Regions from separate parts of the Arthrobacter sp. 147(2020) genome, predicted to be linked through region 4. Evidence: riboswitches for the same ligand, from Rfam matches in the RefSeq annotation. Region 4 holds a riboswitch; each other region holds the start of a gene.
What was found. A riboswitch is a leader RNA that binds a small molecule or an ion and turns the genes downstream of it on or off. The one in region 4 is predicted to bind S-adenosylmethionine.
Positions count from the first base shown of each region.

Region 1: it holds a riboswitch for S-adenosylmethionine, as region 4 does, so the genes downstream of both, HMI58_RS10480 (MetQ/NlpA family ABC transporter substrate-binding protein) here and sfnG (dimethylsulfone monooxygenase SfnG) in region 4, are expected to answer to the same signal.
Region 2: it holds a riboswitch for S-adenosylmethionine, as region 4 does, so the genes downstream of both, HMI58_RS06480 (homoserine O-acetyltransferase) here and sfnG (dimethylsulfone monooxygenase SfnG) in region 4, are expected to answer to the same signal.
Region 3: it holds a riboswitch for S-adenosylmethionine, as region 4 does, so the genes downstream of both, HMI58_RS13370 (ABC transporter substrate-binding protein) here and sfnG (dimethylsulfone monooxygenase SfnG) in region 4, are expected to answer to the same signal.

Region 1 is NZ_JABFOM010000013.1:52,009-59,825, forward strand. Features, by position in the region: partial or broken gene HMI58_RS10465 (MFS transporter) at 1-73, shown strand, start outside; gene HMI58_RS10470 (methionine ABC transporter permease) at 63-722, opposite strand; gene HMI58_RS10475 (methionine ABC transporter ATP-binding protein) at 722-1,750, opposite strand; gene HMI58_RS10480 (MetQ/NlpA family ABC transporter substrate-binding protein) at 1,822-2,703, opposite strand; SAM riboswitch class IV at 2,913-3,030, opposite strand; gene HMI58_RS10485 (GntR family transcriptional regulator) at 3,164-3,850, shown strand; gene HMI58_RS10490 (sugar phosphate isomerase/epimerase family protein) at 3,937-4,929, shown strand; gene HMI58_RS10495 (dihydroxyacetone kinase family protein) at 4,985-6,724, shown strand; gene HMI58_RS10500 (ribose-5-phosphate isomerase) at 6,717-7,184, shown strand; gene HMI58_RS10505 (3-hydroxyacyl-CoA dehydrogenase family protein) at 7,189-7,817, shown strand, end outside.
Region 2 is NZ_JABFOM010000006.1:78,148-85,964, forward strand. Features, by position in the region: gene HMI58_RS06450 (glycine--tRNA ligase) at 1-567, opposite strand, end outside; gene HMI58_RS06455 (DMT family transporter) at 756-1,724, opposite strand; gene HMI58_RS06460 (RNA-binding S4 domain-containing protein) at 1,816-2,061, shown strand; gene HMI58_RS06465 (alpha/beta hydrolase-fold protein) at 2,071-2,778, opposite strand; gene HMI58_RS06470 (SGNH/GDSL hydrolase family protein) at 2,841-3,686, shown strand; gene HMI58_RS06475 (winged helix DNA-binding domain-containing protein) at 3,695-4,834, shown strand; gene HMI58_RS06480 (homoserine O-acetyltransferase) at 4,862-5,992, opposite strand; SAM riboswitch class IV at 6,012-6,146, opposite strand; gene HMI58_RS06485 (VOC family protein) at 6,289-6,930, shown strand; gene HMI58_RS06490 (CPBP family intramembrane glutamic endopeptidase) at 6,979-7,797, opposite strand.
Region 3 is NZ_JABFOM010000022.1:20,081-27,897, reverse strand. Features, by position in the region: gene HMI58_RS13375 (ABC transporter permease) at 1-701, opposite strand, end outside; gene HMI58_RS13370 (ABC transporter substrate-binding protein) at 707-2,383, opposite strand; SAM riboswitch class I at 2,462-2,550, opposite strand; gene HMI58_RS13365 (VOC family protein) at 2,698-3,867, shown strand; gene HMI58_RS13360 (low temperature requirement protein A) at 4,071-5,234, opposite strand; gene HMI58_RS14765 (hypothetical protein) at 5,418-6,239, shown strand; gene HMI58_RS13345 (VOC family protein) at 6,306-6,953, shown strand; gene HMI58_RS13340 (alpha/beta hydrolase) at 7,044-7,748, shown strand; gene HMI58_RS13335 (class I SAM-dependent methyltransferase) at 7,813-7,817, opposite strand, start outside.
Region 4 is NZ_JABFOM010000001.1:92,215-100,031, reverse strand. Features, by position in the region: gene HMI58_RS00470 (Ig-like domain-containing protein) at 1-143, opposite strand, end outside; gene HMI58_RS00465 (CoA-binding protein) at 438-941, opposite strand; gene HMI58_RS00460 (O-acetylhomoserine aminocarboxypropyltransferase/cysteine synthase family protein) at 938-2,272, opposite strand; gene sfnG (dimethylsulfone monooxygenase SfnG) at 2,272-3,429, opposite strand; SAM riboswitch class I at 3,436-3,540, opposite strand; gene HMI58_RS00450 (hypothetical protein) at 3,616-4,311, opposite strand; gene acs (acetate--CoA ligase) at 4,379-6,355, opposite strand; gene HMI58_RS00440 (ABC transporter permease) at 6,346-7,260, opposite strand; gene HMI58_RS00435 (aliphatic sulfonate ABC transporter substrate-binding protein) at 7,257-7,817, opposite strand, start outside.

The sequences.
Region 1 (7,817 bases), on a different contig from region 4:
GCTCGGGGTGCTGAAACCGGCGCCCCGGCCACGGGCGGAGGCCAAGGTGTCGACGTCGAAAGCTACCGTCTGAGCGCCTTCCGGGCGAGCACGTTCCCCAGGAACTGGACCGCCTGCACCAGCAGGATAATCACAATCACCGCAGCCCAGGTGACCCAGGGGTTGAACTGCCGGTAACCGTACTGGATGGCGAAGTTACCCAAGCCGCCACCGCCCACATACCCGGCGACCGCCGACATATCGACCAGGGCCACGAAGATGAAGGTGTAGCCAAGGATCAGCGGACCCAGGGCTTCCGGGATCAGGATGGTCAGGATGATCCGGAGCCGGCCGGCGCCGACCGAGCGCGCTGCCTCGATCACGCCGGGCTGCACGGTCAACAGGTTCTGCTCCACGATGCGGCTGATCCCGAATGCGGCCGCCAGCGACAGCGTGAAGATGATGGCACTGTTGCCGATACCGGTCCCGGTGACCGCCCGGGCCAGGGGTTGCGCCGCGGCCAGGAAGATGATGAACGGGATGGGCCTGAAGATGTTGACGATGATATTCAGGGTGCCGAACACGGCACTGTTCCCCAGGATGCTGCCCGCTCGGGTGGTGTACAGGCCGATCCCGAGGAGCAGCCCACCGAGGCCACCGAAGAACAGGCTGAACCCAACGATGTAGAGGGTCTCGTAGGTGGCAACCCACAGTTCCGGGGAGAGGTCGATGACGGAATCCATCAGCTGAGCTCCTTCACAGTGGTGCGGGCGGCGAGACTGGCGAGTGCTGCGTCGATCGAGGCTCCCGGTCCGGTGAGGGCGAGGGTGAGATGCCCGAACGCGCGGCCCCTGATGTCGTTGATCCCGCCGTAGATCAGCTCGAACTCGACCCCTGCGGCGGCGAGTTCAAGGAACACCGATGCCTGGGATGAGTCGCCGTCGCGGAAGGAGAAGGTGACGATCCGCCCGGCATGCCGTTCGCGCAGTGCGGCAAGCTCGTCGGGTGCCGGGATGCCCCGGACCACTGTGGAGACGAACCGCTGGGATGAGGCCTGGCGCGGGTTGGAGAAGACGTCGAACACGTCGCCCTGCTCGACGATCCGCCCGCCGTCCATCACCGCCACCTTGGTGGCGAGGGTCTGGATGACGTCCATCTCGTGGGTGATCACCACGATGGTGATGCCGAGTTCCTCGTTGACCCGGCGCAGCAGCCGCAACACCTCATGGGTGGTCTCGGGGTCCAGCGCCGAGGTGGCCTCATCGGCCAGGAGGATCTTCGGTGAGGTGGCCAGCGCCCGGGCAATCCCGACGCGCTGCTTCTGGCCCCCGGAAAGCTGTTCAGGGTAGTTCGACGCCTTGTCGGCCAACCCCACAAAGTCGAGGAGCTCAGTGACGCGGGCCTGGATTTCCTCCCGGCTTTTCCCGGCGACGCGGAGCGGGTAGGCCACGTTGTTCCAGACCGTTTTGGCGTTGAACAGGTTGAACTGCTGGAAGATCATGCCAATGTCGAGGCGCAGCTTGCGTAGCTGGCGGTCCGGCACGTTGGTGACCTGGTGTCCGTCGACGATGATCGTGCCACTGGTCGCCTTTTCCAGCGCGTTGATCAGCCGGACCAGGGTGCTTTTGCCGGCACCCGAGTATCCGATGATCCCGTAGATCTCGCCAGCCTCGATGTCGAGGCTGACGTTGTCGATAGCGCGCACGGGATCGCCACCGCGCCGCCCCGGAGGGAAGCTTTTGGTGACGTCCTGCAAAGAGATGAGGGGCATGGTGTTCCTTGTCGGAAGAGCCCTGCGGCCAGCCGGGATCGCCGGCCGGCCGCAGGAGTTGGCGGGCCTGGTCAGCCCTGGGCTGCGGTGTCTTCCTCAACGGTGTCGAGGGTCGACTGCAGTTCCTCGGGAGTGACCACCAGGAACTCGGCCGTCCCACCTGAGGTCTCCTGGACGGCGTCCTGCACCTCCTGGTTCTCCTGGTAGATGCTCACCAGCTTCTGGTAGGTCTCGTTGTTCTCCTCACCGGCGCGGGCGGCGAACACGTTCACGTACGCCACGGCGGCGGGATCCGTCGGGTCGTCCTGCGCGATGGCGTCCTCGAAGTTCAGCCCCGCGTCCTGCACGAAGTCGTTGTTGATGATCGCAGCGGCGACGTCGGGAAGCGACGTAGGGGTCAGCGAGGCTTCGAGGGTGGTGACGGTGACCTTGGAGGCCTCCTCGTCGATGTCGTCGATGGTCGAGAAGGCGCTGCCACCGCCGTCGAGCACCACCAGTCCAGCGGACTGGAGCACGAGCAGACCCCGGGCGAGGTTGCTCTCGTCATTGGGGACGGCGACAGTGGAGCCTTCGGGGATCTCGTCGACCGACCCGTACTGGGTGGAGTACAGACCGAGGGGGTAGATCGCCGTGGACCCGATCGGGGTGAGCTCCTCACCGCTGGAGACGTTGTAGCGGGCCAGGTACACCAGGTGCTGGAACTGGTTGAGGTCAAGTTCCTCCTCGCTCAGGGCGGGGTTGGGCTGGGTGTACTCGGCGAAGTCGATGACCTCGAGGTCAATGCCCTCCTCCGCCGCGGCTTCGGTCAGCAGCCCCCATTCCGGGTCACTGGCTCCGACGACGCCGAGGCTGATGCTTTCAGTGCCGGAGTCGGAGCCTTCCGACGAACCGCAGGCGACGGTGAGGGCCAGAAAGGGGACCACGGCAAGGGACAGGAGTTTGCGGGAATTCATTGATTTTCCTTTGAACGGGATATTGGAAAAAGTCCAGCGGGCAGGCGAAATCGGCCGGAGGCTCCTGCTGGATCGGCTTAAAGAAAAGGGAGGCGAATGCGCTGCGGAAACTGCAGCGACAATCGGGTGGGGATTCCTCGGGTGTTACATACTGGCTCGCTTCGAGATTGCGGGCGGTATCGCCGAGACCTTTGTGGGTACTCCTGGATACGCCGTACTTGCCATCCGGGGACTTGTTCCGGCGGCCGAATCTTCACCTGAAGCACCCCACTACGGGAGAGGGTTGCTGTTCAACCGGCCAGGGAGCCATTGGTTGAACTCTTGATTCTGAGTTCAACCTAAAGCAGATAATTCACCGGGTCAAAAATTTAGCGAAAAGGATCGTCATAAATGACCTTCCGGAGACCTTCAGGAATTCATGCCCGCCGACCTGTATCGGTAGTTCCTATAGGATTTATCTATGTCCGCCGCCGCTCCCCGCCGCACCCTGAACCGTCAGGTGCTCGCCGATCATGTCCACGAGGAGCTCATGTCCTGGCTGATCGACGGCCGGCTGGAAGCAGGGGCGAACCTCAGCATTGACGGCATCGCCCGTGACCTGGATGTCTCCCCCACCCCGGTCCGCGAGGCGCTGGCCCGTCTGGAACATACCGGCATGGTGCGCCGCGTTGCGCTCAAGGGCTACAAGGTGGCGCCGCTCTTCACCGCGCCCGAGCTGGCACAGCTGGTCGATGCCCGGCTGATGATCGAACCCGTGAACGCCGAGCTCGCCTGCGCCCGGAGCACTCCGCAGCTGGTCGACGACTTGAAGCAGACCATCGAGGATCTACGTCATGCCCCCACCGGTGCCTCCTACGCTGAGTTCCGCGAATACTGGAAGGCTGATGAGGACTTCCACCGTCTGATCGCCGAGCACACCGGCAACCCCTTCATCCTCAACGCCTACCGCACCCTCGGCGGCCAGGTGCAGCGCTTCAGGTTCTTCGCCGGCCTGGGCGTCACCGACGCCGACAACGCCATCGCTGAGCACACCGCCATCCTCGATGCTTTCGCGGCGGGGGACGCTGCCGCGGCCCGCGCAGCGATGGTTGCCCACCTCAATGGCGTCAAGCAGCGGTCCATCCTGGACAGCGCAGAGCACCCCTAGAACTTCCCGTCCTGATGCGGAACCCTTGACTCTCGGCGTGTGATCGACAATCCTATAGGAAATACGATTACACAATGGAGTGACTAATGGTTTATACAGCTGACACCTGGCCCATCACGGCCGCCCTGCTTCAGTTCCCGCACGAGACTTCTTCCGGGTCCATGCAGGACGCGGACCCAGAGGTCTGGAAGAGCGTCTTCACCGAAGTGCGCGACGCCGGCTTCGACAACGTCGATTTCTTCGACACCTGGATCAAGCCCGGGGACCTGTCCACCGAACGCCTCGACGAGCTGAAGCTCGCTGCCACCGAAGTGGGAGTGGGTGCACCCGCCATCTCCGCCATCCGCCGCAGCGTCATCGACGAGCAGAATTGGGAAGACAACCTCGCCTACAGCCACCGCACCCTCGAGGCCGGCGCGCAGCTGGGCTGCGAAGTGGTCTCTTTCGGACTGCACCAGGCGCTGACCGCCGAGCAGAAGAAGCAGCTGTGGTTCTGGACCGTCGAAGGTCACAAGGACCCGGTCAACGATCCCGAGGTCTGGCAGAAGGCTGTCACCCGCCTCCGTGAACTCGGCAACCACGCCGCCGACCTGGGCCTGCTGCTCTCCCTCGAACTCTACGAAGACACCTATCTGGGCACCGGCGACTCCGCCGCCCAGCTGGTGCAGGACATCGATCTGCCCAACGTTGGCCTGAACCCGGACCTGGGCAACCTGGTACGCCTGCACCGCCCGATCGAGTCCATCCAGGAAATGATCGCCAAGACCGTTCCCTACGCCAACTACTGGCACGTCAAGAACTACACACGGGACGAGAACCTGGCCCGCAACCAGTTCGTGGCCATCCCCGCTCCTCTCGAATCCGGCGTGATCAGCTACCGCGAGGCTTTCCGCACCGCGCTGGCACACGGGTTCCAGGGCATCATCTGCGCCGAGCACTACGGCGGAGACGGCCTCAGCGTGTCAGCGTCCAACCAGGACTACCTGCGCAACCGCATCCTCCCCAAGACCGTGGACTACGCGCTCGGGCAGCCGCTCGTGGCGCAGGGCCGGCAGCAGCCACGCGGCGCCTCGGTCTAACGCATCCCATTAGTCCGCCCGGCCCAGCCGGGACACATCGATTCAACGAGGAATGATGACACGCATCTTTGATGACCCCGCCACCTTCGCCGATGATGCCCTTGACGGCTTCACTGCGGCCAACCGCCGGTACGTTGCCCGCGTAGACGGCGGCGTGGTCCGCTCCACCGAAATGGACGAGGGCCAGGTTGCCCTGGTTATTGGCGGCGGCTCCGGACACTACCCTGCCTTCGCCGGGTTGGTGGGCCAAGGCCTTGCCGCCGGGTCAGCCTGCGGCAACATGTTCGCGTCCCCCGCCGCGGGACAGGTCTACCGGGTGGCCCGTGCCGCGAACAACGGCGGCGGGGTGCTGCTCAGCTACGGCAACTACGCCGGCGACGTTCTACACTTCGACCAGGCCCAGCTGCGCCTCAACGCCGAAGGCATTGAGACGCGCACCGTGGTGGTCACCGATGACATTGCCAGCGCCCCCATCGACCAGTTGGAGAAGCGCCGCGGCATCGCCGGGGACCTGACCGTGTTCAAGGTCGCCGGCGCCGCCGCCGAAGCCGGGCTGAGCCTGGACGAGGTGGAGCGATTGGCGCAGAAGACCAACTACCGCACCCGCTCGCTCGGCGTCGCCTTCGACGGCTGCACCCTTCCGGGAGCGAAGGAACCACTGTTCACCGTTGAGCCCGGCCACATGTCCCTGGGCCTGGGGATCCACGGCGAACCGGGGATATCCGACCACCCCATGCCCACCGCCACCGAGCTCGCCGAACTGCTGGTCAGCACTTTGCTCAAGGACAAGCCCGACGACGCCGGCACCCGCGTGGTGCCCATCGTCAACGGGCTCGGGACGGTCAAATACGACGAGCTCTTCCTACTGTACGGCCGGATCGAGTCGCTGCTGACCGCCGAAGGGCTCGAGATCGTTGAACCCGAGTGCGGTGAACTGGTGACCAGCCTGGACATGGCGGGGGTCTCCCTGACCCTGCTGTGGCTGGATGAGGAAATCGGAACCCACTGGGCCGCACCCGCCGACACCCCTGCCTACCGCAAGGGCAACGTCGCGGCCCGTGCCCACCGCGACGTCGAACAGCTCGCCGCGGCGGCCGAAGCCCCCGTGGAACCTCCGACCGCCGGAGCAGCAGCACTCAGCAGCGCCGCCGTCACCCTCCTGGAGTCGGTGCGCGCCGTCGTCATCGAGCATGAGGAAGAACTCGGCCGGCTGGACGCGGTCGCCGGCGACGGCGACCACGGTATCGGGATGCGCCGCGGGGTCGACGCCGCGGCGGATGCGGCCGCCGAGGCTGCTGCCGCCGACGCCGGCGTGGACCGCGTGCTGGTCGTTGCCGGTGAAGCCTGGGCCGAGAAGGCGGGCGGCACCTCCGGTGCCTTGTGGGGATCGGGGATCATCGCCGTCGGGCATGCCCTCGGCAACCGTGACGCCTACACCGCCGCCGAAGCCCACGCCGCGGCCGTTGCATTCCAGAGAGCGATCGTGGGGCTGGGCAAGGCCGAGGCCGGGGACAAGACCATGGTCGACGCCCTCCTCCCCTACGTCGAGGCATACACCTCCAGCCACACGGGCGGCGCGTCAGTCGCGGAGAACCTCAGCAGCGCCGCCGCGGCCGCCACCACTGCCGCCGACGAGACGGCGGCGCTCAGCCCCCGCAAGGGCCGCGCCCGGCCCTTGGCCGAGAAGAGCGTGGGCCACGCCGATCCGGGAGCCATTTCGTTTGCGCTCATCGCCGAAGCGGTGGCCCGCACCTATCAGGAATTGATCACCACAAAGGAGAACAGCCATGAGTGAAAAGCTGCGCATCGTCATCGGAAATGACGAAGCAGGAGTCGAATTCAAGACGGCGCTGAAAGCGCTGCTGGAAGCGGACAGCCGGGTGGAGTCAGTGCTCGACGTCGGCGTCGGTTCCGACGACACGACCGCGTACCCCCACGTGGCCGTCGCTGCGGCCCGCAAGGTTGCCGCCGGCGAGGCCGACCGTGCCCTGCTGATCTGCGGGACCGGACTGGGTGTCGCGATCTCCGCCAACAAGGTGCCGGGCATCCGTGCCGTCACCGCCCACGACAGCTACTCGGTGGAGCGGTCGGTGCTCAGCAACAACGCGCAGGTCCTCACCCTCGGGCAGCGCGTCATCGGCCTGGAGCTCGCCAAGAAGCTGGTGAAGGAGTGGCTGGAGCACCGTTTCGACGAGACCAGCTCCTCCGCCGCCAAGGTGGACGCCATCAGCTCCTACGAACCGAAAGAGGACTAAGCGCATGACACGCACAGTTGCAATTGTTGGATCCGGCTACATGGGCGGCGGCATCGCCCAGGTCCTGGCCCTGTCCGGCGCCCGGGTGGCCCTCTCGGACATCTCCGAGGAGGTCGCGCAGAAGAGCTACCAGCGTCTGATCACAGAGTCCCGCGACTTCGTCTCGGCCGGACTGTTCCCTGACGGCGCCACCGAGACCATTGAGAAGAACATCTTTGCCGCCGCCTCGGTGGAAGCCGCCGTCGCCGACGCCGACTTCATCGTCGAAGCCGTCCCCGAGGTCCTGGAGATCAAGAACGACATCCTCACCCGGATCAGCACCGCGGCGCCGGCCGACGCCATCATCGGCTCCAACACCTCGACAATTTCCATCGGCGAGATGGCCAAGTCGGTCACCAACCCGGAGCGTTTCCTCGGGGTGCACTTCTCCAACCCGTCACCGTTCATCCCGGGCGTCGAGATCATCCCCCACACCGGCACTTCCGACGCCGTCGTGGCCACCGCACAGGAAATTGTCCACGAGACCGGCAAGGAAACCGCAGTCGTCAAGGATGTCACCGGGTTTGTGTTGAACCGGCTCCAGTACGCGCTGTTCCACGAAGCCACCCAGCTGGTGGAAGAGGGAGTCGCCAC
Region 2 (7,817 bases), on a different contig from region 4:
GCCAATGCCAAACGGTGGCTTCTTCCGGGACGTGTTGAGCACGTTGTTGAAGTTCACGAAGATGCCCTGCGCGGTCTCGGGCCGCAGGTAGTGCATCCCCTCCTCGTTCGCGACGGGGCCCAGGAAGGTTTTCAGCAAGCCGGAGAACTCCTGGGGTTCGGTCCATTCGCCGCGGGTGCCGCAGTTGGCGCAGGCAATGTCCTTGAGGCCATTTTCGGGGGCCCGGCCCTTCTTCTCCTCGTACTCTTCCTCGAGGTGGTCGGCGCGGAAACGTTTATGGCAGCTCAGGCACTCGACCAGGGGATCGCTGAAGACGTCCACGTGGCCGGAGGCCTCCCAGACCTTGCGGGGCAGGATCACCGAGGAGTCGAGGCCGACGACGTCGTCGCGGCCACGGACCACCGACTGCCACCACTGCCGCTTGATGTTTTCCTTCAACTCGGCCCCGAGCGGACCATAGTCCCACGCCGACCGTGATCCGCCGTAGATTTCCCCCGCCTGGAAGACGAATCCGCGGCGTTTCGCCAGGGAAATGATGGGGTCGAGTGCGGACTGGTTCTTGGCCACGGTGGTTCTCCATTTCTACAGGCCGCTGGGTGCGGTCCGTGGTGGTGCCCGGCAGGTCTCAGACGGCCCAGGAATGGGCCGCGGCCTGCGCGAATCGAAGGTACAACCCTAGCCTACCGAGGCGGCCGGACCGGCGTCCCGGCGCAGAGTTACCTGCACCCGGCCGGGGTGCGGGGCCGGGGTGCGGGTCAGCGGAAGCGCAGCGCGCGCCGGGGCCACGGCAGTGTGGTCAGCACGATGGCCACGAGGGTCAGGAGGGGTCCGGCTACCGTCGCCACTTCGACAACGGTTCCCGGGGTGGGGAACACCAGGTCAAGGACCAGCGATCCGACCAGTTGTCCAGCGATCATTCCCAACCCGGTCAGGAGCACGCCGAGGCTCCGGACCAGGACCGCGCCGAGCCCGATGAAGATGCATCCGAGGGGCCCACCCAGGTAGTACCACCACTCGGTGGGCAGCGCCTCTCCCGGTCCGGCCACCAGCACCTTGATCAGCCAGGCGACCAGCAGAACCGAGGTGCCTGAGACGAAATTCAGGAGGGTGGCGGTGATCGGCGTCCCGTAGTGGACGGCAGCGGTGCCATTCATGGCCTGCTGGAAGCTGATCAGGAACCCGGCAGCGACCGGGAGCAGAACGGGGATCAGCCAGGACTGAACGTCGCCGGAGGCGCCAAAGCGCGGTGATACCGCCCACACCACCGAGGCGACGGCGAGCGCGGTACCGATCAGCCGCATCAGGGTCAGCGGCCGCTTTCCCGCCGGGCCAATGCCGGCCCGGTCAGCGAGCAGGCCGCTGAGTGTCTGCCCCATCACCGCTGCGACTGTGAATAACGCCACACCCAGGACGCCGATGGTCAGGGACTGGGAGAAGACGAAGAAGGCACCGACGGTCCCGGCAGCGAGGTAGATGGGCGGGAAGCGCCGTTCCCGGACTGCCGGGGCGATCTGGCGGAAACCGGCCCTGCCCCGGGGCAGGGCGCAGGTGATGATCACCATGAGAACCAGCCCCGTGCTGAAACTGACCAGCGCCGCCGCGGCCCCGTCGGCCAGCTCGGTCCCGAGGGCTCCGTTGATTCTGCCCTGCAGCGGGATGGCGACGCCAGCCCCGACGGCGAGAAGCAGGCCAGGGACGAGGGGAAGCCGGGGGTGGTGTGACACCCATTGATCCTATGGCAGCGTGGCCCGTCCGCAGGATGCAGATGTCACATACTGGCCAGCTGGAGGACACCCGGCAAGGCAGAATGGATCCATGAGCAAATCCCGCGACGTCGACCCCACCGCTGCTGACACCATCCAGATCTCGGATGACATGATCCGGTTGGGCCAGCTCCTGAAGCTGGCAAACCTTGCCGAGGACGGCACGCAAGCCAAGGAACTGGTCGATCATGGCCTGGTGAAGGTCAACGGGGCCATCGAGGAACGCCGTGGTGCCCAACTGCACCCCGGCGACGTGGTGACCGTCAACGGCGTTTCAGTGACCATCACGCGCGCCTGAGACCAGAAACTACCCGCGGCTGGGCTGCGGTTCGATCCCGAACACCGTCAGGTCGAGGAACTCCTTGACGTGAGCCAGTTCCCTGACGCTGATGCTGTGCCCGATCCCCGCGTACAGCACCTTCGTGAGGTTGGTGTGGGCAACCGCCCAGCGGTGGGTGTACTCGATCCGGTCCCCGGTGATCACCGGGTCATCCTGGTCCCGGCCCCAGAACAGGGGCACCGGGTGGGCTGCGACGTCGTCGTCGTGGAAGAAGTCGCTCCCGTCGGCGGGGACTGCGAAGCCTGACAGGCCGACGACGGTGGTGAAGTCGCGGGGCCGGTGGCGCAGCAGGGTGGTGGCGACGGCCATCCCCATGGAGAAGCCGAGTAGCGACACGCTCGAGTGCGCCGACTTCACCGAATCCAGCCAGGTGGCCACCCGCGCGACCGAATCGGTGACCAGGTCCACCGAGTACCCGGTGTCCTGGCTGAGGGGGAACCAGGTGAATCCGGGTCCCTGGGCGTGGGGGGCCCGGACGGAGGCGACGGTCAGGTCGGCGGGCAGGTGGTCCACCAGGCCCATCAGGTCTTCTTCATTGGCAAGGTGTCCGTGGAACATCACCAGCAGGGCGGTCCCCCGCCTCTCCTCTTCGGGACGGGACCACAGGACTACCGGATCCCAGGCCGGCCCGGTGGCTTGCGCGGCTGATGTGCTGGGGATATCCGAAAGTGTCATTGAAGTATTCTGGCATGCGCCCGACGGTGGCACCCAGCCGGAGACTGCTACAGGATAGGAGGATGAACCGGAACCTGTACCTGCCACCGGAACCCCATCCCGCCGGGAACCCCACCCCGCACCCCTGGACGCGTTACGTCGCCCTTGGTGATTCGTTCACTGAGGGCATTGGGGACCCGAACCCCGAGAGCGTCGGCGGCAACCGGGGCTGGGCCGACCGGGTGGCCGAGGAACTCGCCAGAAGCCGTGAGGACTTCGCGTACGCCAACCTCGCGGTGCGCGGGCGGCTCCTGCACCAGATTGTGGACCAGCAGTTGGAGCCCGCACTGGCGTTGCGGCCGGACCTGATCACCATTTCAGCCGGCGGCAACGATCTGATCCGTCCGGGCGGCGACCCCGACCGGCTCGCCGAACGACTCGATAGCGCCGTTGAACAGCTCAGCGCGGACCACGCGACCGTCGTGCTGTTCACCGGACCGGACGCCCGCGAGTCGGTGCTGGGGAACTTCAGGTCCCGGACCGCCATCTTCAACGAGAACCTGCGGATTATCGCGGCGCGCCACGACGCTCTGATCGCCGACATGTGGGCGCTGCGCCAGTTGGTCAACCCGCAGATGTGGGACGGGGACCGGCTGCATTTCTCCCCACTGGGCCACCACACGATCGCAATGATGGTGCTGGAGACCCTCGCCGTGCCGCACTCCCTGACACCGCTGGAGCCGCAGCCCCTGCCTCACAAGAGCTGGCGGGCGGCACGCACCGAGGACCTCGTCTGGGCGAAGGTGTACTTCGTCCCCTGGGTGCTGCGCCGGCTCCGCCGCCAGTCCTCGGGTGACGGCGTGCTGGCGAAGCGTCCCGACGCCGCACCCATTTTTGGTCCGGGGATGCCGCCCGGCGCTGGCGGCTAGGACCGGCCGTGCCTCAGCCAGCCCACCCGGACCGGCGGATCGTTGCCCGACGCATGGCGCAGCAGCGGCTGTGGGGATCGCCCGCAACGAGCCCGGACCAGGTGGTGAGCTGGTTGGGTGCCGTGCAGGCCCAGGAGTTCGCCTACGCCCGCTGGTCGCTGGCCCAGCGGTGCGGCGACCCGTCAGCAGCCGAGGTGGAGAACGCCTACGCTGCGGGAGACATTCTGCGCACTCATGTCTTGCGGCCCACCTGGCACTTCGTGCACCGGCTGGATCTGGGCTGGCTGATGGAACTCAGCGCACCCCGCGTCCGTCACCAGAACCGGTCGGTCAACTCGGGCTGGGGTGTCGACGACGAGCTGCTGCAGCTGAGCGACCGTGTGCTGGAGGCTGCGGTCGCCGACGGCGAACACCATTCCCGGAAGGAGCTGGCCGCCCACCTGCGGGCGGCGGGGCTCCCCACCACCGGCATCCCGCTGGCCCAGCTACTGATGGAGGCCGAGCTGAGCGGGATCCTCGTCAGCGGCACACCACGCCCCGGGACGACGGGCGTGCTCACCCACACCTACGCGGCCTTCAGCCAACGGGTCCCGGCGGGGCCCTCGCTGGACCGGGACGAAGCGCTGCATCAGCTCGCGGTCCGGTACTTCTCCAGCCGCGGGCCGGCGACCGTCAAGGACTGTGCCGCCTGGTCCGGACTTCCGATGTCGGACATCCGGCGGGGGCTGGACGAGGCCGCCGACACCTTCGAGACCAGCCGGATCGAGGGAATCGACTATCTGCACCTTCCCGACGTCGGCCCGCAGGGGCTCACCGGTGAGGAACCTGGAAAGACGACGCCGGGCCGGGTGGACCTGGTCCAGTGCTACGACGAGTACGTGATGGGATACTCGGCGACCCGGTTCCATCTGGGCGGGAAGGCCCCAACCCCCGGGCGGGCGCAGGACGGCATCCCCAGCCATCTGGTGCTGCTGGATGGCCAGCTGCGCGGTCACTGGAAACATGAGGTGACGGCGGCCGGCGCGAGCATCCACACCCACCTGTTCGCCGACTTCCCGGCAACGTCCCGCAGTGAACACGAGGCGGCACTGCGACGGTACTCGCGCTTCCTCGGGGTGGCAGGCGAGGTGCGCCTGGTCGATCACTGAGCCGACCGGGCCCGGCGTCGTCCCGGGCTAGGAGTAAAAGGCCTCCCGCAGCCTGCCGTCGAGCTGGCCGACCTCGGTGAGGAACGCGTCGTGGCCGATCGGCGAGGTGATCAGGTGCACTGGTACCTCACCGGGCAGCGAGTCCGCCAGGAGCTGGGACTGGCTGGGATAGTAGAGCCGGTCCGAGTCCACCGCGGCAATGAAGAACTGTGCCCGGGCCGACCGCAACGCTGAGTGCAGCGAGCCACGGTCGCGGCCCGCGTCATGCCCCATCAGCGCTTCGGTCAGCGCTACATAGCTGTTGGCGTCGAAGCGATCCACCAGCTTGTCCGCCTGGTGGTCCAGGTAGCTCTCCACCTGGTAGCGGCCACGTGCCGCCGGATCGGTGGAGCCGAAGGGGGTCTCGCGACCCTGGGGCGACCGGCCAAACCGGTACTCAAGTTCGGGCTCGGACCGGTAGGTGATGTGGGCGATACGCCGCGCCAGTCCCAGCCCGGCGGTGGGCCCGCTGCCGGGATAGTAGTCGCCGCCAGCGAACCCGGGATCCAGGCGGATGGCCGCGAGCTGGGCCTGGGCGAAGGCGATCTGTTCAGCGGAGCTCGCCGCAGTGCACGCGATGACCGCGCATCGTTGAACCCGGTCCGGGTACGTCAGCGCCCACTCAAGCGCCCTCGCCCCGCCGAGGGACCCCCCGAGCACCGAATGCCAGGTCCCGATTCCCAGTGCATCCGCGAGCAGCGCCTCGGCCTGCACTGAATCCCGCACCGTCAGGAAAGGGAACCGCGACCCCCACGGGACGCCGTCGGGATCCAGGCTGGCGGGGCCGGTGGAACCGTAGCACCCGCCGAGCATGTTGATCGACACGGCGAAGTACCTGGTGGTGTCGATGGTCTTGCCCGGGCCGACCAGCTGGTCCCACCAGCCGTCCTCGTCCGAATCCCCCCGGGCCACGTGGGAGCTGCCGGTCAGCGCATGCTGGATCAGGACTGCGTTGGAGGCGTCCTCGTTGAGGGTGCCCCAGGTTTCGTAGGCGAGGGTGAGCTCCGGGAGATACCCCCCGGTTTCGCAGGTGAAGGAGCCCAGGCTGCGGGTCCGTACCACCCCGTCCTGCTGGGAATGGATGGTGCTGCCCTGTTGGGTCGTGTGAAGAGATGTCACTGAAAACCGCCCGCCTCGAAGTCCGCGCTTGCGCCGGACACCTTGCCCACCGCCTGGTCGTCACCCGGGGCACCCCGCCGCGAAGGAGGGTTGCCGTCCAGCAAGCCGGGGCTCTGGTGGAGCGGCAATCCGCTCCGTGCTGGCACTCGTGACCTGCTCCTAGATAACCCGAAGAAGCCGTCCGGGTGCAAATATATGAACGCGGCGGTCATGCTGGCTGCCGCCGTAGCGCGGCCCCGGAGGAGGTTAGGGTACCCTAAGTCGAGACACACATCACAAAGTGCAAAACTAGGGCCATGCGCTTGGACCATGTCTCATATGCTTGTGAACCCGACGGCCTCGTAGCGACAGCGGGGAGGATTTCCGCTGCCTTGGGGATCGAACCGGTGAAGGGCGGTGTCCACCCCCGCTTCGGCACGCGAAACATGATTTTCCCCCTGCTGAATGGCCAGTACCTTGAGGTGGTCGAGGTGCTCAACCACCCCGCGTCGGACAAGGCACCCTTCGGCCAGGCGGTCCGTGCGCGCTCCGAAGCCGGCGGAGGCTGGATGGGCTGGTGCGTCGCGGTCGATGACCTCGCCCCGTTTGAGCAGCGGCTTGGCCGCAGCGCGGTCCCCGGGAACCGCAAGTTCCCTGACGGACAGGAACTGACCTGGCAGCAGATCGGTATCAAGGGTTTGATCGCCGACCCTCAGGTGCCCTACATGTTGAGGTGGGATGACGGGACCGAGGCGCTGCACCCGTCGCAGGCCCGCCCGACGACGGTCCGGCTCGACTCGTTGACCATCGCAGGTTCACCCGACAGGATCGCCGAATGGCTGGGCACCCCCGCCACCGATCCCCTCGATGGTGTAGCGGTGAGGTGGGTGGCCCCGAACGGCACCCCCGGCGTGATGTCGGTGACTTTCGAGACCGCCAGCGGCCTGGTGGAGATCTAGCTCCTCCTCACGCGCCGGATTCTTAGGTCCTTTCCTAGGCCGGGGTTCCTAGTCGCCGATCCCGATCGCCGACCCGAAGAGCGCGAAGCCCACGAAGCCCGCAATGTCCAGCAGGGCGTGGGCGATCACCAGCGGCATCACCCGCTTGACGCGGGTGTAGGCGTACCCGAAGATCAACCCCATGATGAAATTGCCGATAAACGGCCCGAACCCCTGATACAGGTGGTAGCTGCCCCGCAGCAGTGCGCTGCTGACAATGATGACTGGCATCGACCAGCCGAGGTGGCGCAGCCGGTGAAACAGATACCCCACCACAATGACCTCTTCCACCACAGCATGGCGTAGTGCCGACAGGATGAGCACCGGCACCGTCCACCAGTAGGCGTCGAGCGCGGCCGGTTCGATCGCCGTCGTGATGCCCAGCGCCCTGCCGCCCGCGTATACGCCCAGCGTGCCGGCACCGATCAGGACTGCCAGACCAAAGCCGAGCCCGAAGTCCACCCGGGGCCGGCTGAAGGTGAAGCCCAGCGTCCTGAACGCCGACTTTCCGGGCTCTGTGAGCAGGAACAGCACCAGGAACACCGGGATCAGCGCAAAGAAAATGCCCAGGAGCTGGTAGGTGAGGTCGAAGTACTGCCGGTCGTTGAGCACGGGGTTGAGCCGCGTGGTCTGGGCCGCCAGCGGGGCCTGGCTGAGTTTGTCGAGCAGGTTCACCACGGCGTAGACCGCTGACTGGCCGAGGGATAACCCCAGGACAATTGCGATCTCCGCGGTGATCCGGCGGCGCTGGCCGGACGAGGAAGTCCCGGCGTCGCCGGGGGCGGGCCGTGCGGACGGGTGGGTGGCATCGGTGGGCATGGCAGCCATCCTAGTGGGAGCTCCTGTGG
Region 3 (7,817 bases), on a different contig from region 4:
AGTGCGGGGCCGGCCGCGTTCTTCAGGGCATGGCGGAAAAATATCCAGGACCGTGACGCACCCTTTGCGCGCAGGACATCGATAAACGGCTGGTCGTAGACCTGGTTCATGCTCTTGAGCAGCACCTGGGCCAGGGGCGCCGAGACAACCGCCGCAAGGACCAATACCGGTATGGCCAGGGACAGCACGGATCCATCGGGGAACAGCGACATCACTCCCCAGCGGATCGAGAGCAGATCCAGCAGCACCAGGCCGAGCCAGAACACCGGTACGGCAGCGAGCAGGGGCGGCAGGTTCACCAGGACCCGGCGGAGAATCGCCGACCGGGTCAGGGTGGCGGCGGCAACGACGATGACGGCCATCAGGCCGGCGACGATGAAGGCCGAGCCAGCCAAGGCAACCGTCGACCCGGCCACACCGCTGATCCGGTCCAGCACCGATTGTCCCGATGCCAGGGAGTAGCCGAAATTGCCCGACAGCACACCCACGAGTTGGTTCAGGTACTGCACCAACAGCGGCTGGTCATAGCCGTATTGGCTCTTCATCGTGTCGATTGCTGCCTGGTCCACCGCAGAATCTGCAGTCAGGAAGATGGTCACTGGATCGCTGGGCAGCAGTTGAACCGCGAGGAAAACCAGGGTGTAGGCGAGCCACACCACCAGGATCGCCTGGCCCACCCGTTGCGCGAGATAGCGGGCCACCGGTGCTACCCACCTGTCTTCCAGGCGCCCTGGAAGACAGGTGCCGTCCCCGAGGTGAACTCCACCCGGGTATCCCGGTGCGCGCCGTAGACTTGGACCTCGTCCCACAACACCAGGGAGTAGGCCTTATCCACGACCAGTGCGTGTTGCTCCGCGGCTAATAGTTCATCACGCTCCGGACCGGGCGTGGCGGCGCGTTCGGCGGCGAAAATCTCATTGAGTTCGTCGTCGCTGGTATGGGTCATGGTGTTATTGGCTGGCTCGAAGATGGGGCCGAGGCCTCCGTAGATGAACTGGCGGGTGCCGAAAAACTCGACCGAGGGGTCCGGCATCGCTGTCGCCAGGAAGGTGTTGTCGCCGGCCCGGTTGATCAGCTTCACACCGATCTCCCGCCACTGCTGCTCGATCAGCTCGAACGCGGGTTTGATGACCACCGAATTGTTGGAGCTGGTGACGGTGACTTCCAGCGCCACGCCGTCCTTCTCCCGAATGCCGTCCGCCCCGACTGTCCATCCGGCGTCGTCGAGCAGTTGCCTGGCCTTGTCAGGCTGGTATTCAAGTTCAGCGGACAGGTCAGTGAAGCCTGGTGCCTGACGGTTCAGCACCGACGCAGCGAGATCATAGCTGTCGGACAGGACTGTCTCCTTGAGGGACTGCCGGTCGATGCCGATCTGCAGGGCGCGGCGGACGTTCACGTCGTCGAGCTTCCCGCTCCCGATCCGGACCGCCGCCATATTCACGGTCAGGTCCACCCCCTGCGCGGGGAGGACCTGGTTCCCTGATGCCGCGAGGGTCCCCTCGTCCAGGGGCTGGAGGCCACGTGCCAGATCCACTTGCCCCGATTGGATCGCGCCCGCCCGGTGGGCGACCTCCGGCAGATACTTGATGACCACCTTGTCCAGGTAGGGGTCCCCCTGGTTCTCAGCCGATTCCGGAGCCCAGGCGTAGTCGGGACGCTTCGCCAGGACCACTTCCTCATCGGGCTGCTCCGATTCGAAGGTGAATGGTCCCGATCCGGAGATCTCGGCGATGGCTGATTGCCCGGCGGCGTCCAACTTCAGTGTTGCGGGGGAGACCAGCCCGGCAGTGACCGATGAGGTGGCGCGCAGGAAGTTGGCGTTGGGAGAGGTCAGGGTCACCCGGACCTGGTCTTCGCCGATCACCTCGGCCTTCTCGTAACCCGCGAAGTCCACGTTTGGCTGGATTTGGGCTGCTTCGATGCCCAGACCGAGGGCATCGAAGTTCAGCTTGACGGCTTCGGCGTCGAGCGGGCTGCCGTCGCTGAACGTGACACCGGGTCGAATGGTGAAGGTGAACTCGGTGGCGTCGTCGCTGCTGGAGAATTCGGACGCGATCCAGGGGACCAGTTCGGATGTACCTGCATCGAAATAGGTCAGGCGGTCCAGCACGCTGTTGAGCACATTTGATTTCTCATAGAACCGGGCGGACTGGGTCTGCCAGTTGTTGATCGGCGTCACCTCGGCGTAGACCAGGGTTCCTCCCTCAACGGGTTCGCCGGACACAGGGTTCTGCCCGGTAGCTGGGCCAGCGGCTGAACCGCAGCCAGCCAGGGCCAGCGCTGCGATCCCCAGCAGTGCTGTCAGACGGAGCGAGTGACGCGCTGGGACACGTCGTGGTGGGGTTCTGTTGGGGCGGGAAGTCATGCCGATCCTCTCAGTCATGATCGAGCTTCCCTATCCGCGCACGCTGAAGGATCGGACCCCAAAACGAGGGGGCGGAACCAACGGGGGATAAGGCTATCTCCATCGGTCCTGGCAGTAGCACCGGCCCCAAAGGGTGGTTGCTGCGGCTTCAACGAGCCAGGTCTCTCAGCCGCTCTGGATGGTTGTTCAGTCCCGGGGAGCGATACCCGAAAAGGACTATGGTGATCTAATCGCACAATGATTGGCCGATCAAGAACACCCTCGATCCGGACGACTTCCAACGAAACATTCGTCTCTGGAGATTGCAGGGAATGGGTTGTACAGTGCCGGGTATGACTGGGATCGGGACGGATTGGCGTGCGGTCGACGGCGCCTTCACGGCATGGTTCGACGCGCCATCGCTGAGCGAGGGTGCAGCGCTGGCGGGGCGCATCATGGAGCTCTCACCCGGTCAGGTGGTGGACGTCCGCGCGACAGGCGTGCGGGTCCGCGCCGATTCGGCAGACCACACCGGGGCGGTGTCCGCCGCGGCGCGTGACCTCGGGTTGGCCGCGAACACTGCAGGGCTGCAGCACGTGAATGTCGTGTTTGAATCAACGAACCCGTCGGCGCTCCGGACCTTCTGGCAGCGTGCGTTCGCCTACGTGCCCGCAGCGGACGGCGGTCTGGCTGATCCGCTAAAGCGCGATCCGGCACTGCGGATCCAGTCCACGGCCGAGGTCCGGCCCCTGAGAAACCGCATCCACCTCGACGTCGTACGGCCTGCCGAAGCGGTCGGACAGGCCGGTCTCGGCGAAGCCTCAGGGCCGTACGGGGTCTGTTACGCCGATCCCGACGGCAACGAGGTTGACCTGGTACCCGGCGGAGCGCTGGGTGAGGGGAGTGGGACCGCCGATTGGCTAGCGGTGTTCAGCGCTATGGCGTGCTACCGGACCACCTCACCACCACAGCAGCGCGACCTGGCCGCTGCAGCAGCGTCGCTGGCCGACGCCGCAGGCCTTCCCCTGGTGATCGACCTGAGACCCGGGCTGGTGATCCTGGACAGCGGCAAGGACCAGTGGGAAGACAACCCCGACGGCGTGGACTTCACTGACCTCGCCGTGAAACTCCAGGGCGCTGCACGCCGGCTCGGGGCAACTGCTGATCCGGCGCTGCCACGCTTTGCCCAACTGTTCCTCGACGCCGCCGATCTACCTCTGGTGCGGGCATTCTGGATCGCCGCGCTCGGATACGTCGCGGACCCGCGGGACGGGGTCAGCGATATTGTCGATCCTTTGCGTCTGAATCCGGTTCTGGTGTTTCAGGAACTTGACGCGACAGACGCTGATCGACGCCGCCAGCGGAACCGAATCCATGTTGAGCTTGCCGTGCCGTCGGATGCCGTTCACCCGCGACTCGCTGCGTGCCTCGCCGCCGGTGGCACGCTCCTTGAGGAGTCTGCTGGGCGCTGGCGTGTGGCCGATCCCGAGGGTAACGAACTGGTTATCGTCAGCGGATCCTAACAAGCCCGTTCTGCCCCTTCCGCCGCGTTTGATAAAGCGCCGATAATCTACATTATGTCAACTAATGAATGGATTCCCTACTCCGCTGCCCAGCGACTCGACTGTCGCCCTCGAATTTCAGGAGCCGGTTTTCGTTGTTTGGCAGACCACTTCGCAACTGGCAAAGCTGGATTCGGGTCCGCGCCTGGGCGTCGAGCAGGTGATCAGCGGACTGCCTGGTGCGTTCGGCGTCGGCGGTCCACGGCGTCGAAAACTGCTACGCCGATGAGAGGAAGAACCGCCCCCATCGCGGCGATGAAGGCGGGAAGGAGGAAGCTCACCGTTGCCAGCACCACCAGGGCTCCGATTCCTGCGAGATCAGATGGGGTGCGTCGGTCCAGTACCTGTCGGATGAGAAAGCCCCGTGCGGCAAGGAAGAGAGCCGGCCCACTATAGAGAAGAAGAACAGTTGATAGATCGGGGCGGATGGCCGGATCGTTGATCACAAGCTGATCACCCACCGCCACCAGGATCAAGCCTGCCAATAACAGGACCAAGGTGTTACCAGCCAAAATACCGGGCCGGAATTGATCATCGACGGACTTGAGCCTGTCCAGAATGTCCTGTTCGAGGCCATGAAAATAGCACCACCAAATAGCGACGCTTCCGGCCAAACTTATGGTCCCCGTCAGAAATATGAAGGGATCCTGCAGGTTGCCTGCAATTGCCAGGCCGGTTGAAAGGATCGTCTCGCCGAGCGCGATCAGGTAGAACAACCCGAACCGCTCGAAGATCCTCTCCCCCGGCAGCGGAACACTGCCTCCTTCGGTCTTTCGCCCAGGCAACCGGTGCGCAAGCATATGGCCGCCAAGATCGATTGCGGCAGCGAAACCCCAGAACATCAAACGCAGCTCCGGACCGAAGAAGACGCCGGCAATCCAAAACGGCGCGCTCATCCACCCCCAGATCAGAGTGCGCACGAAATGGCTGTGAGTGGTGCGGTCAAGTCCGGCAGTGAGCATCCAGACACCCCGGCCCAGCTGGACCAGGAGATAGCTTCCAGCAAAGAGCCAGCCGAACGCGCCAAACGCTGATCCGATTGAGGCGTTCATAAACAGCGTGACAAGCATGACGACCAGGAGCATCCATTGCACCTCAAGCCGCGAAGTGTCCAGTAACGTCGCGGACCAGGTCGTGTACACCCACACCTTGTAGACCGCAAGCAGAAGCACAAATGTCTCGCCGGCCCCCACCCAGGAAGGATGCTCCAGCAAATGATGCGATAGCTGCCACAACGCGAGGACAAACACCAGATCGAAGAATAGCTCAAGGCGGGTGACCCCGTCTCCGGAGGTCGTGGAGCGCATCAGCGACCTGGCACGGATCATCGGTATCCTCCATTGGCCAGGAGCTGACAGATGCCCCTCCTGTTGTCGACAAGCCTGACGACGGTCAGCAGAGAAGTCAAGGGAGCACTCGCCAGCGTGACGTCGGCGATACTCCAGCAGTTCGCTAGCCCTGGCCCTATGAGCCCGAACCGCCGGATCCAGCCGGTGTGAAGAGATTTCGGTATGTGGTTTGAATCGTGGGAACAGGTTGTCCGTGTGCTGATCATCGGATCGGTGTCCTACGCCGCACTGGTCCTGGTGTTGCGGGCCTCGGGCAAACGCACGCTCGGCCAGCTCAACGCCTTCGATTTCATCGTCACGGTGGCCCTCGGATCCACCCTGGCGACAATCCTGCTCAGCGCCGATGTCACCTTTGCCCAGGGAATCACCGCCCTGGTGTTGCTCGCAACCCTCCAGTTCATTGTCGCCTGGCTTTCGGCACGGTGGCCGTGGGTCCGCTCACTCGTTACTGCGAAGCCGGTTGCCCTGGTCATTGACGGGGAGCTCAGCGGCGCGTTCTGGCGAAAGAACTGGTGGCAGCTGATCTTCCTGCTGGTTCCTTTCCTGCGATTCTTTCGGGCCCTGCAGGCGTTCCGGTTGATCAGGGTCGCCCGGTTTGCCCGGTTCGGCGGCATCCTTTCAGCCGGCATCAGGGGGTCGCGCTCGGCTGGCAGGCTGCTTTCCAGCAGGATTGGGTGGCTCGCGGCTGTGACCGCCGTCGTCATCCTCGCTGCCAGCCAACTGCTCTACGCCACGGGGTCCCACGAGTCCTACACCGAGGCCCTCTTCGAGGCCTCGATGGCCACCATCACCGGAACCGGAATCACCCCCACCGACCACTTTGCCCGGATCCTCCAGGTGCTGCTCGCCATCTACTCGGTAGCAGTGTTCGCCACCCTGGCTGGCTCCCTGGGCGCCTTCTTCCTGAGGGACCAGTCGCCAGTAGTCGACGGTACCGGCGCCACTCCCCCGGCCGACCAGCCTGGGATCGCTGTGGACCGCTAACACCCACCCTTCGCTGCCTCGCCCAAGGTCCTTCCCGGGCAGGCCTCCCGCCGACATACTGGTGGCATGGACTCACTCACCATCGACCAGCTCCTCGAAGCAGACCTCGCCGACTGGCGGAAACTGGCACAGGCTATCCATGCCAGATTTGGCATTCCCGACTACGCCACCGGTGCCGCCTTTGTTGCCGCCATCGCTGAAGCCGCTGCAGCGAAGAACCACCACCCGTCCATCACCCTGACCACGTCGTATGTCGACCTTTCCCTGATCAGCCACGACGTCGGCGGGGTGTCTCAGCGTGATGTGGACCTGGCGCGGGCGGTCAGCGACATTGCGCGGGAGATGGGCTTGCCACCTAGTCCCGAAGCGTTGGGTGGACTGGAGCTCTCCCTGGATACCGCCAACCTCGCCGCCGTGGGACCCTTCTGGGCGGCCCTCCTCACGGGCAGCGCTGACGCGCAGGAGGGTGACGACATCGTTGACCCCAATGGCCGGATGCCGGTCCTCTGGTTCCAGTCCACCGACCCGCACGACACTCCACGGCAGCGCTTCCACGTTGATCTGTGGGTCCCCCACGACGTGGCCGAGCAGCGCATCGCCGCTGCCGTTGCTGCGGGTGGACGCGTGGTCGACGACGAACAGGCGCCCGCCTTCGTCGTCCTGGCCGATCCTGAGGGCAACAAAGCCTGCGTGTGTACCTGCCTGAACCGGTGACCTGCACGTGATGGGCGCCAACCGCCGCCCGCCTGCTCGGGCAGTGGCAGCTGCTTGCCGATAAGCGCCGGTTCGGACTAGGGTCCGGGCATGGACATCATTCTGGTACCCGGATTCTGGCTGGATGCATCGTCGTGGGATGAGGTGACTCCGCCGCTCGTGGCGGCTGGACACCAGGTTCATCCCCTCACCCTGCCCGGGCTCGAGGCGAAGGACGCACCCCGGTCCGGGATCGGACTTCGCCAGCACATCGACGCGGTGGTGAAGGCAATCGACGACGTCGGCGGGCCGGTGGTACTGGTGGGTCATTCCGGCGGCGGAGCCATCATCTACGGCGCGCTCGATCAGCGCCCCGATAGGGTGCTGCGGGCGATTTACGTTGACAGCGGTCCCCTCGGTGACGGCGGAAACATCAACGACGAACTGCCATCCTACGGCGACGACATTCCGCTCCCCGCCTGGGAGGTCTTCGAGGAGGATGACCTCATCGATCTGGACGATGGACTGCGCGCGGCGTTCATCGCCCGTGCCATCCCGCAGCCGAAGGGCGTCGCCACCGACCGCCAGGTACTGCACGACGAACGCCGCCTCACTGTTCCCACGACCGTGATCTGCTGCGAATTCACCTCGGAGCAGCTCAAACGATGGATGGCTGCCGGGGATCCGTTCGTCGCCGAACTGGCCCGTGTCCAGGATGTCGACTACGTCGACCTACCCACCGGACACTGGCCCCAGTTCACCCGTCCCGCGGATCTCGGCACAGTGCTTCTCGCCGCCGTCGACAGGACGTCCTGAGCTGACCAAAGAACTGGAATTACCCAGTGCTGCGAGCAGACTGTCCATCCCGGGCCAACAGGGGTCACC
Region 4 (7,817 bases):
TGATTTTCCGCAATCTTGATCTGCTTGAGAATGAAGCGCATGTCGCCGGCGTTGAGCGTAAGCCCTTGACCGACCGGTGCGGCTTGCGCGGCGGGTGCAACAACAACCGGCAATGCACCACCCGCCAGGAGAACAGTGATCATTCCGGCAGTGAGGCGCCGTCTGAATGTGGGATGAGCGCGGGCATCACTCTGCGCCCTGAACTGCCGCTTGCGAAAAATGGGATTAGTACGCATGGTGATCTCCCTGTTTGCTGGTGTTAGCTGGGCACAGAGTCCCTCTTTCACCTTGGGAATATCTTTAACCAGCGCCGGCACCATCGGCGAAGTCCCACCACACATGAAAAAACTACCCTGAGGCAAAGGGTTTCCGTTGACAATCAGCGGGCCTGGGCCTCAGGGCAGTTTCTGTAGGAGTATTGCGGCGTTTTTGAAGCGCTAGGCGGTAACCTGGCGCTTCGAGGAGATCACGCCGGTGTTGAAGCCGGCGAGGTTCAGCCCGCCGTGGAACCGTGCGTGCTCGATCTTGATACACCGGTCCATCACGACGTTCAGGCCAGCCTCCTCGGCGTCACGGGCGACCCCCTCATGCCAGGAGCCGAGCTGCAACCAGAGGGTCTTCGCTCCGACAGCCTTTGCTTCCTCAAGGACACCCGGCAGGTCGTCGTGCTTGCGGAACACGTCGACAATGTCGGGCACCTCCGGCAGATCCGCTAATGACGCGTAGACGGGCTGTCCCAAGATCTCCTTCGCCACCGGGTTCACGAAGTACAGCCGGTACGGCGACGACGACTGCAGGTAGGTCGCCACGAAGTAGGACGCTCGGGACGGCTTGTCCGACGCCCCGACGATGGCCACCGACTTGGCGTTGCGCAGCAGCGAGAGCCGCTCAGGGGCGGACGGGCCCTCCCAGGTGCGTGCCGTTTCCAGGTCAGCGCTCACGCCTTCACTCCTTCAACATTGGGGTTCAACTGGTCCTCAAGCTTCGGTGCCGTGGCAAGGTCCAGGGCCTGATCAAGGTCCCACAGGATGTCCTCCAGGTCCTCCAGCCCCACCGAGATGCGCACCAGGTCTTCAGGGATTCCGGCGGTGACCAGCTGCTCGGCGGAAAGCTGCTGATGCGTCGTCGACCCCGGGTGGATGACTAGTGTCCTGGCGTCCCCCACGTTCGCCAGGTGCGAGGCCAGCTGCAGCGACTCGATGAAGGTCTGCCCGGCAGTCCTGCCGCCCTTCACCCCGAAGCTGAACACCGAGCCGGGGCCCTGTGGAAGATACTTCGCCGCCCGCTCGAAGTGGCGGTGGGAGGGCAGTCCGGCGTAGTTCACGTACTCCACCCGCGGATCGTTCTCCAGCCACTCGGCGACCGCCTGCGCGTTCGAGAGGTGCTCGTCCATCCGCTGGGCCAGTGTCTCCACGCCCTGTAGCAGCTGGAAGGCGGACATGGGGGACAGGGACGGGCCGATGTCCCGGAGCTGCTCCGTGCGCAGCTTCGTCAGGAACCCGTACTCCCCGAAGTTCGCCCACCACTGGATGTTCCCGTAGGAGGGAACCGGTTCGGTCATGGTGGGGAACCTGCCATTGCCCCAGTTGAAGGTACCGGCCTCGACGATGACGCCGCCCAGGGTGGTCCCATGCCCGCCGATGAACTTCGTCGCCGAGTGGATCACAATGTCAGCGCCGTGTTCGATCGGGCGAATCAGGTAGGGAGTGCTCAGGGTGGAGTCGATGATCAGCGGCACTCCGGCGTCGTGGGCAATCTTCGCCAGGCCCTGGATGTCGGCCACTTCGCCCGACGGGTTGGCAATCACTTCGGCGTAGACCGCTTTCGTGTTGTCCTGGATGGCTGCCGCGTAGTCGGCGGGATCAGTGCCGGGGACGAAGGTGGTGTCGATACCGAACCGGCGCAGGGTCACGTCGAGTTGGGTGACCGTGCCCCCGTACAGCTGAGAAGCGGCGACGATATGGTCGCCCGCCTGGCACAGGGCGGCGAAGGTGATGAATTCAGCGCTCATGCCCGACGCCGTCGCGACCGCCCCGATGCCTCCCTCCAGGGACGCGATCCGCTCCTCGAAGGCGGCGACCGTGGGGTTACCGATCCGGGAGTAAATGTTGCCGTACTTTTGCAGCGCAAAGAGGTTGGCGGCGTCGGCCGTGTCCTTGAACACGAAGGAAGTCGTCTGGTAGATGGGGACGGCCCGGGCACCATGGGCCGAGTCGGGGGTGCCTCCAGCATGGAGGGCACGGGTACGGAATCCGAAGCTGCGGTCAGCCATTAGACACCTGCCTTAATATTCTCGGGAGTGACGTCGTCGATGATGAAATCCAGGCCCTCTTTACGGGCGAGGTCCGCCTCAAGCTCGCGGACAATGGGGAGGATGTCTTTGCCGAAGGCTTCGACCTCCTCCTGGAAGTGGAGGTAACAGGTCAGCATCAGGTTCACGCCGATCTTCTTGTACTCGACGATCCGCTCGGCAACCTGCTCGGGGGTGCCGATCAGCTGGGTCTTGAAACCGTCGTTGTACTGGATCAGGTCCTCGAAGGAGGAATCCGCCCACATGCCCTTACCGTCCTTGGTGGAGGCTCCGGCTTCCTGGACGGCGTCGCGGAACCCCTCGACCGCGGGCTTGTGCGCCTTGGCCACAATCTCCCGGAGGGTCTCGCGGGCTTCCTTCTCGGTGTCGCGGGCAATCACGAACCCGTTCAGCCCGAACCGTGGGTGCCGCCCAGCATCGGCCGCGGAGGCCTGCACACCGGCGATGTTCTCCTTGAATCCTTCAAGGTCCTTGCCGTTGGAAAAGTACCAGTCGGCCACCCGGCCAGCGGTGGCCTGCGCGGCAGTGGAGTTCCCGCCGAAGAAGACCTCCGGATGCGGCCGTCCGGGAACGTCAACCGGTGGCGGGTTGAGGGTGAAATCGGTGATGTTGTAGTACTTTCCGGACTGGGAAAAGTTCTGCTCGGTCCAGAGGCCGCGGAGGATCCTGATGAACTCCTCGGTGCGGACGTACCTTTCGTCGTGCTCCAGCCAGGGGAGCCCGAAGCCGGTGAACTCGCTTTTCAACCAGCCCGACACAATGTTCACGGCCGCCCGGCCATTGGAAATGTGGTCAGCGGTGATGATGAACTTCGCGAGGACGCCGGGCTGCCACATGCCGGGGTGGACAGCGGCGATTACCTTCAGCTTCTCGGTCGCACCGAGCAGGGCCAGCGAGAACGACGTCGCCTCGTGCTGCTTGTCTGCCCCGTAGCTCGCAGCGTACCGGGTCTGCGAGAGGGCGTACTCGAAGCCGGCGTTCTCCGCGATGCGGGCCAGCTTCTTGTTGTACTCGAAGTCCCAGCTGGTGCGCTGCTCAATGGTGGAGACCACCAGGCCACCGCTCACATTGGGAACCCAGTACGCAAACTTCAGGGGTTGGGAAAGGTCAATAGCCATATTGGTCCTCCATCGTGCCTGGCATTAGCACCCTAATGTCACTGCCGTAGGCAGTGGCCAGGGTTGCTGCGGTGTCAATGAGCCAGATCTCTCAACCGCTCGGGATGGTCTCCACCAGTGTGACAGCACCATCACGGTGGACCAACATTGTTGCTCTCCGTTGCAGCGTTTGGCGGAATGCGGCTCTCACAGTTGGCGGCGCACGCCCGCCTCCCGGGCAATCCCTTCGACCTGCTCACCCATGTCGTCGGCCAGCGGTTTGGTGCCCGATCCGCGGCGGAGCAGCGGGAGGTGGAACGGCCCGCCGGCCTCCTCCGTCTCGAAGCCAATTGCCGCGTAGATCGCCAACGCGCCGAGGGCGAAACCAAAGATTCCGGCGGCGGTTTCCCAGCCGTCCGAGCCGGTCAGGTGCGCGACGCCGGTGATGGCGAACCGGAGGGCTGAACCAGCCAGCACCGCTGCGGCCACCAGTTTGCCCTTCGCGCCCAGGATCGGCGCCAGCATGGCCAGCGCCGCGGTAATCAGGAGTACCCCCAGCGCGGAAAGCGATGCGCCGTCCGGGGTGACAAGCATCGCCACCGCGATCAGCGCCCAGGTACCGGCGACCATGGCCATGCCCGTCCCGGCGATCGGATCGCGTGCACCGAAGCCGATCACCGAGGAAAACAGCTGCAGCGGCACCGTGAGCACCAGGATCCCCAGCGCAATAATCTGTTCCTCCCGGGCCGGGACGATCCCCAACTGGAGTGCGCTGACTCCGATGGTCGCCACTGCCAGCCCCATGAACGCCAGGGGGAGGGGCGTTCCGGTGGGCCGGAGCACGATCCGGGTTATTGCCAGCCGGTCCTCGCGCCGCTTCTGTTCATCCTGGTCAACGCTCATGGTCTTAACCCGATCACAGGCGCGGTATCACCGCCAAACGCTGGACCCGCCCGGTGGGATGTGTTGCTCACCTGTCCGGGCGGGCGGCGAGGACCGCCGCAATCCCGGGCACGCACCCCTCGTTCTGCAGCGACGTGGTGTCACCGAGTGCAGTGTTTTCGAACAGCTGGGTCAGGAGCCGCCGCATGATCTTGCCGGACCGGGTCTTGGGGACATCATCGACGACGACGACGGCGGCCGGTTTCGCGATCGGTCCGATCACGGCTGCTACGTGGTCCCGCAGCACCCGGCCCACGTCCTCCCCGGCAGCGGGATTTGTGCCCGCCGAGGGGGACAGGACCACGAACGCGGCGATGGCGTGTCCGGTCCGCGGGTCGGATACCGGGCAGACTCCTGCCTCGACCACCCACGGGTGGGCCACCAGGGCCGATTCAATCTCGATAGTCGACAGCCGGTGACCGGACACATTGAGCACGTCATCCACCCGCCCGAGGATCCAGGTGTCGCCGTCGTCGTCGTACCTCGCGCCGTCTCCGGCGAGGAACCAGCCCTGCGCAGCGAACTTCCGCCAGTAGGAGTCGAGGTAGCGCTGCGGGTCACCCCACACGGTCCGGGCCATCGCCGGGCCGGTGCGGTCCACCACGATCAGGCCCTGCTCACCGACGGGCACGGGGTGGCCGGCGTCGTCGACAATCCTGGTGCTGACTCCAGGGAGGGCGCGAGAGGCGCACCCCGGTTTGAACGAAGCGTCGGTCGGACGCGGGGAGAGGATGGTGGCGCCGGTCTCGGACTGCCACCAGGTGTCCACGACTGGTGCGGTGCCCGCTCCGAGGTGTTCCCTGAACCAGCGCCACGCTTCGGGGTTGGTGGCTTCGCCGACCGTGCCGAGCAACCGGATCGAGGACAGGTCGTAGCTGGCTGGGGCGCCGTCCGGGAACCAGCCCATCAGGGACCGGATCAGTGTGGGTGCCGTGTAGTAGCTGGTCACGCCGTAACGTTCGATGATCTCGAAGTGCCGGCCCGGGTGTGGAGTGTTGGGAGTGCCCTCGAAGATCACCTGGGTGGCGCCGTTGGAGAGTGGTCCGTAAATCTCATAGGTGTGGGCGGTGACCCAGGCCAGGTCGGCGGTGCACCAGTGGACATCACGCTCCCGCAACTCGGGGTCGGGATGGCTGAACAGGTACTCGAAACTCCAGGACGCCTGGGTGAGGTAGCCGCCGGACGTGTGGACCAGGCCCTTGGGCTTTCCTGTGGTCCCGGAGGTGTACATGATGAACAGGGGTGTCTCGGCGTCGAACGCCTCAGGGGTGTGCTCCGGGGAGGCGGAGTCGACGACGTCGTGCCACCACACGTCGCGCCCCTCGGTCCACTCGACGTCGTCGCCGGTGCGGCGGATCACCAGGACATGTTCGATGGTGTCTGATCCGGCCACGGCTTGGTCGGCGTTGGCCTTCACGGGTACAGCAACCCCGCGACGGTACTGCCCGTCGGTGGTCACCAGGAGCTTGGCGCCGGTGTCCTCGACCCGGAACCGGAGCGCCTCGGCCGAAAAGCCGCCGAACACCAGCGAGTGGACCGCCCCGATCCGGGCGCACGCCAGGGTGATCACCACAGTTTCCACGAGAACCGGGAGATAGATCACCACCCGGTCGCCCTTGCCTATCCCCAGCGCGAGCAACGCGTTGGCGGCCCGCGACACCTCGTCCTGCAGGTCCGCGTAGGTGACGGTGCGCCGGTCGCCGGGTTCGCCCTCGAAGTGCAGGGCAACTTTGGCCCCCAATCCGGCTCTGACGTGCCGGTCCACACAGTTGTGGGCCACATTCAGGCGGCCACCGGCGAACCATTCGATCACCGGGACTGTCAGTTCGACGTCGTCACCGTCATCGTTCCCACCGGCATTACGCCCGGGAACCGGGCGGGCCGGAGCGAAGCTGTGCACGGTCGACCATTCGGTGGCCCAGTCGAGCCGGCGTGCCTGCCGGTCCCAGAAGTTCAGATGCTCTGCCTCGGTGAGCGGGTCGGCGTCCTGCAGGCTTACGCCCATCGTCGTACCGCCCACTTCTCGGCGATCCCCAGCAGGGCGTCGGTGGTCTTGCCGATGATGGCCAACAGGATGATGGCCAGGAAGATTCTGTCCACCCGTCCATTGTTCTGTGAATCGCTGAGCAGATAGCCGAGCCCCAGGGAAGAGGCAATCAGTTCCGCGGCGACCAGAAACAGCCACGCCTGGGCGAGGCCCAGACGCAGGCCCGAGAAGACGGCGGGGATCACGGCCGGGAGCTGCACAGTGGTCAGCAGCTTGAAGCCGCTGAGCCCGAACGCCCGGCCAGCTTCGACCAGGTTCCGGTCCACGTGGCGTAGCGCAATGTAGACGGTGGTGAACACGGGGAAGAAGGCGCCGATGAGGATCAGGGTGATCTTGGAATCTTCACCAATTTTCATCCACAGGATCAGCAGGGGCACCCAGGCCAGCGACGGGACGGCACGCAACGCCCCGATGGTCGGGGCCAACAGGGCGTCGGCGATCCGGGACAACCCCACCAGTGAACCAATCACCAGGCCCAGGGCCGCACCGAAGGTGAAGCCCAGCAGTACCCGCTGTGTGGAAATCCCGATGTGCGTCCACAATTCACCACGTTGGATCAGTTCCACGGCGGCGTTGAAGACCGCCGCGGGTGGCGGGACCTGCACGGAGCTGAACAGGCCGGTGACCGAGTTCAGCTGCCAGACGGTGATGATCAGTGCCGGCAGGATCAGCCCGAGGAGCAGACGCACCCAGCCACGCCGCAGCGGGCCGGTCTGGGACCATCCATGTGCCGGCCCACCCCGTTCGGGCGGCGGCTGGGTGGCGTCTGCCGTTGTCACGGTGGAGCCTGAGGCCTCTAAACCGGCCTTGCTCACTGCCGTAACACTGTTCCCGGTCACGTACGGGTTCCCCTGATGGGTCATGAGGAGGCCTCAATCGCCGCGGGGTCCGCATTGCGCACCAGGGAGTCATCAAAGAGGGTGTCCAGCGCTTCATCGACCTGTTCCTGGCTGGAGACGTCACCGGATTCGACGAATACCGGCCCGATCTTCTCCAGCACGGCGCGCTGTGCGTCCCCCGGGGCGGGGTCGACGCTCAGGTTGGTGCGGTCGATGATGACGGCGTTGGCGATCTCGACGTCGATCCCCGCCACTTCGGCGAGGATTTCCGCCGTCTCTTCGGGGTTCTCGATAGCCCATTCGCGGGCTTTCTCGTAGGCATTCACTACGGTCTGGGCCAGTTCGGGGGACTCCTCAAGGAACTCCTCCGTGGCGTTGAGGAACCCGTAGGTGTTGAAGTCGATGTCCCTGAAGAAGAGGGTGGCGCCGTCCTGCTCGGCGGACGCCATGATCGGGTCGAGTCCGGACCACGCATCGACCGATCCGTTGGCCAGCGCGGCGCGGCCATCGGCGTGCTGCAGGTTCTGCACCGTCACCTCGGAGGGATCTACCCCGCCAGCCTCGAGCGCCTGCAACAGGAA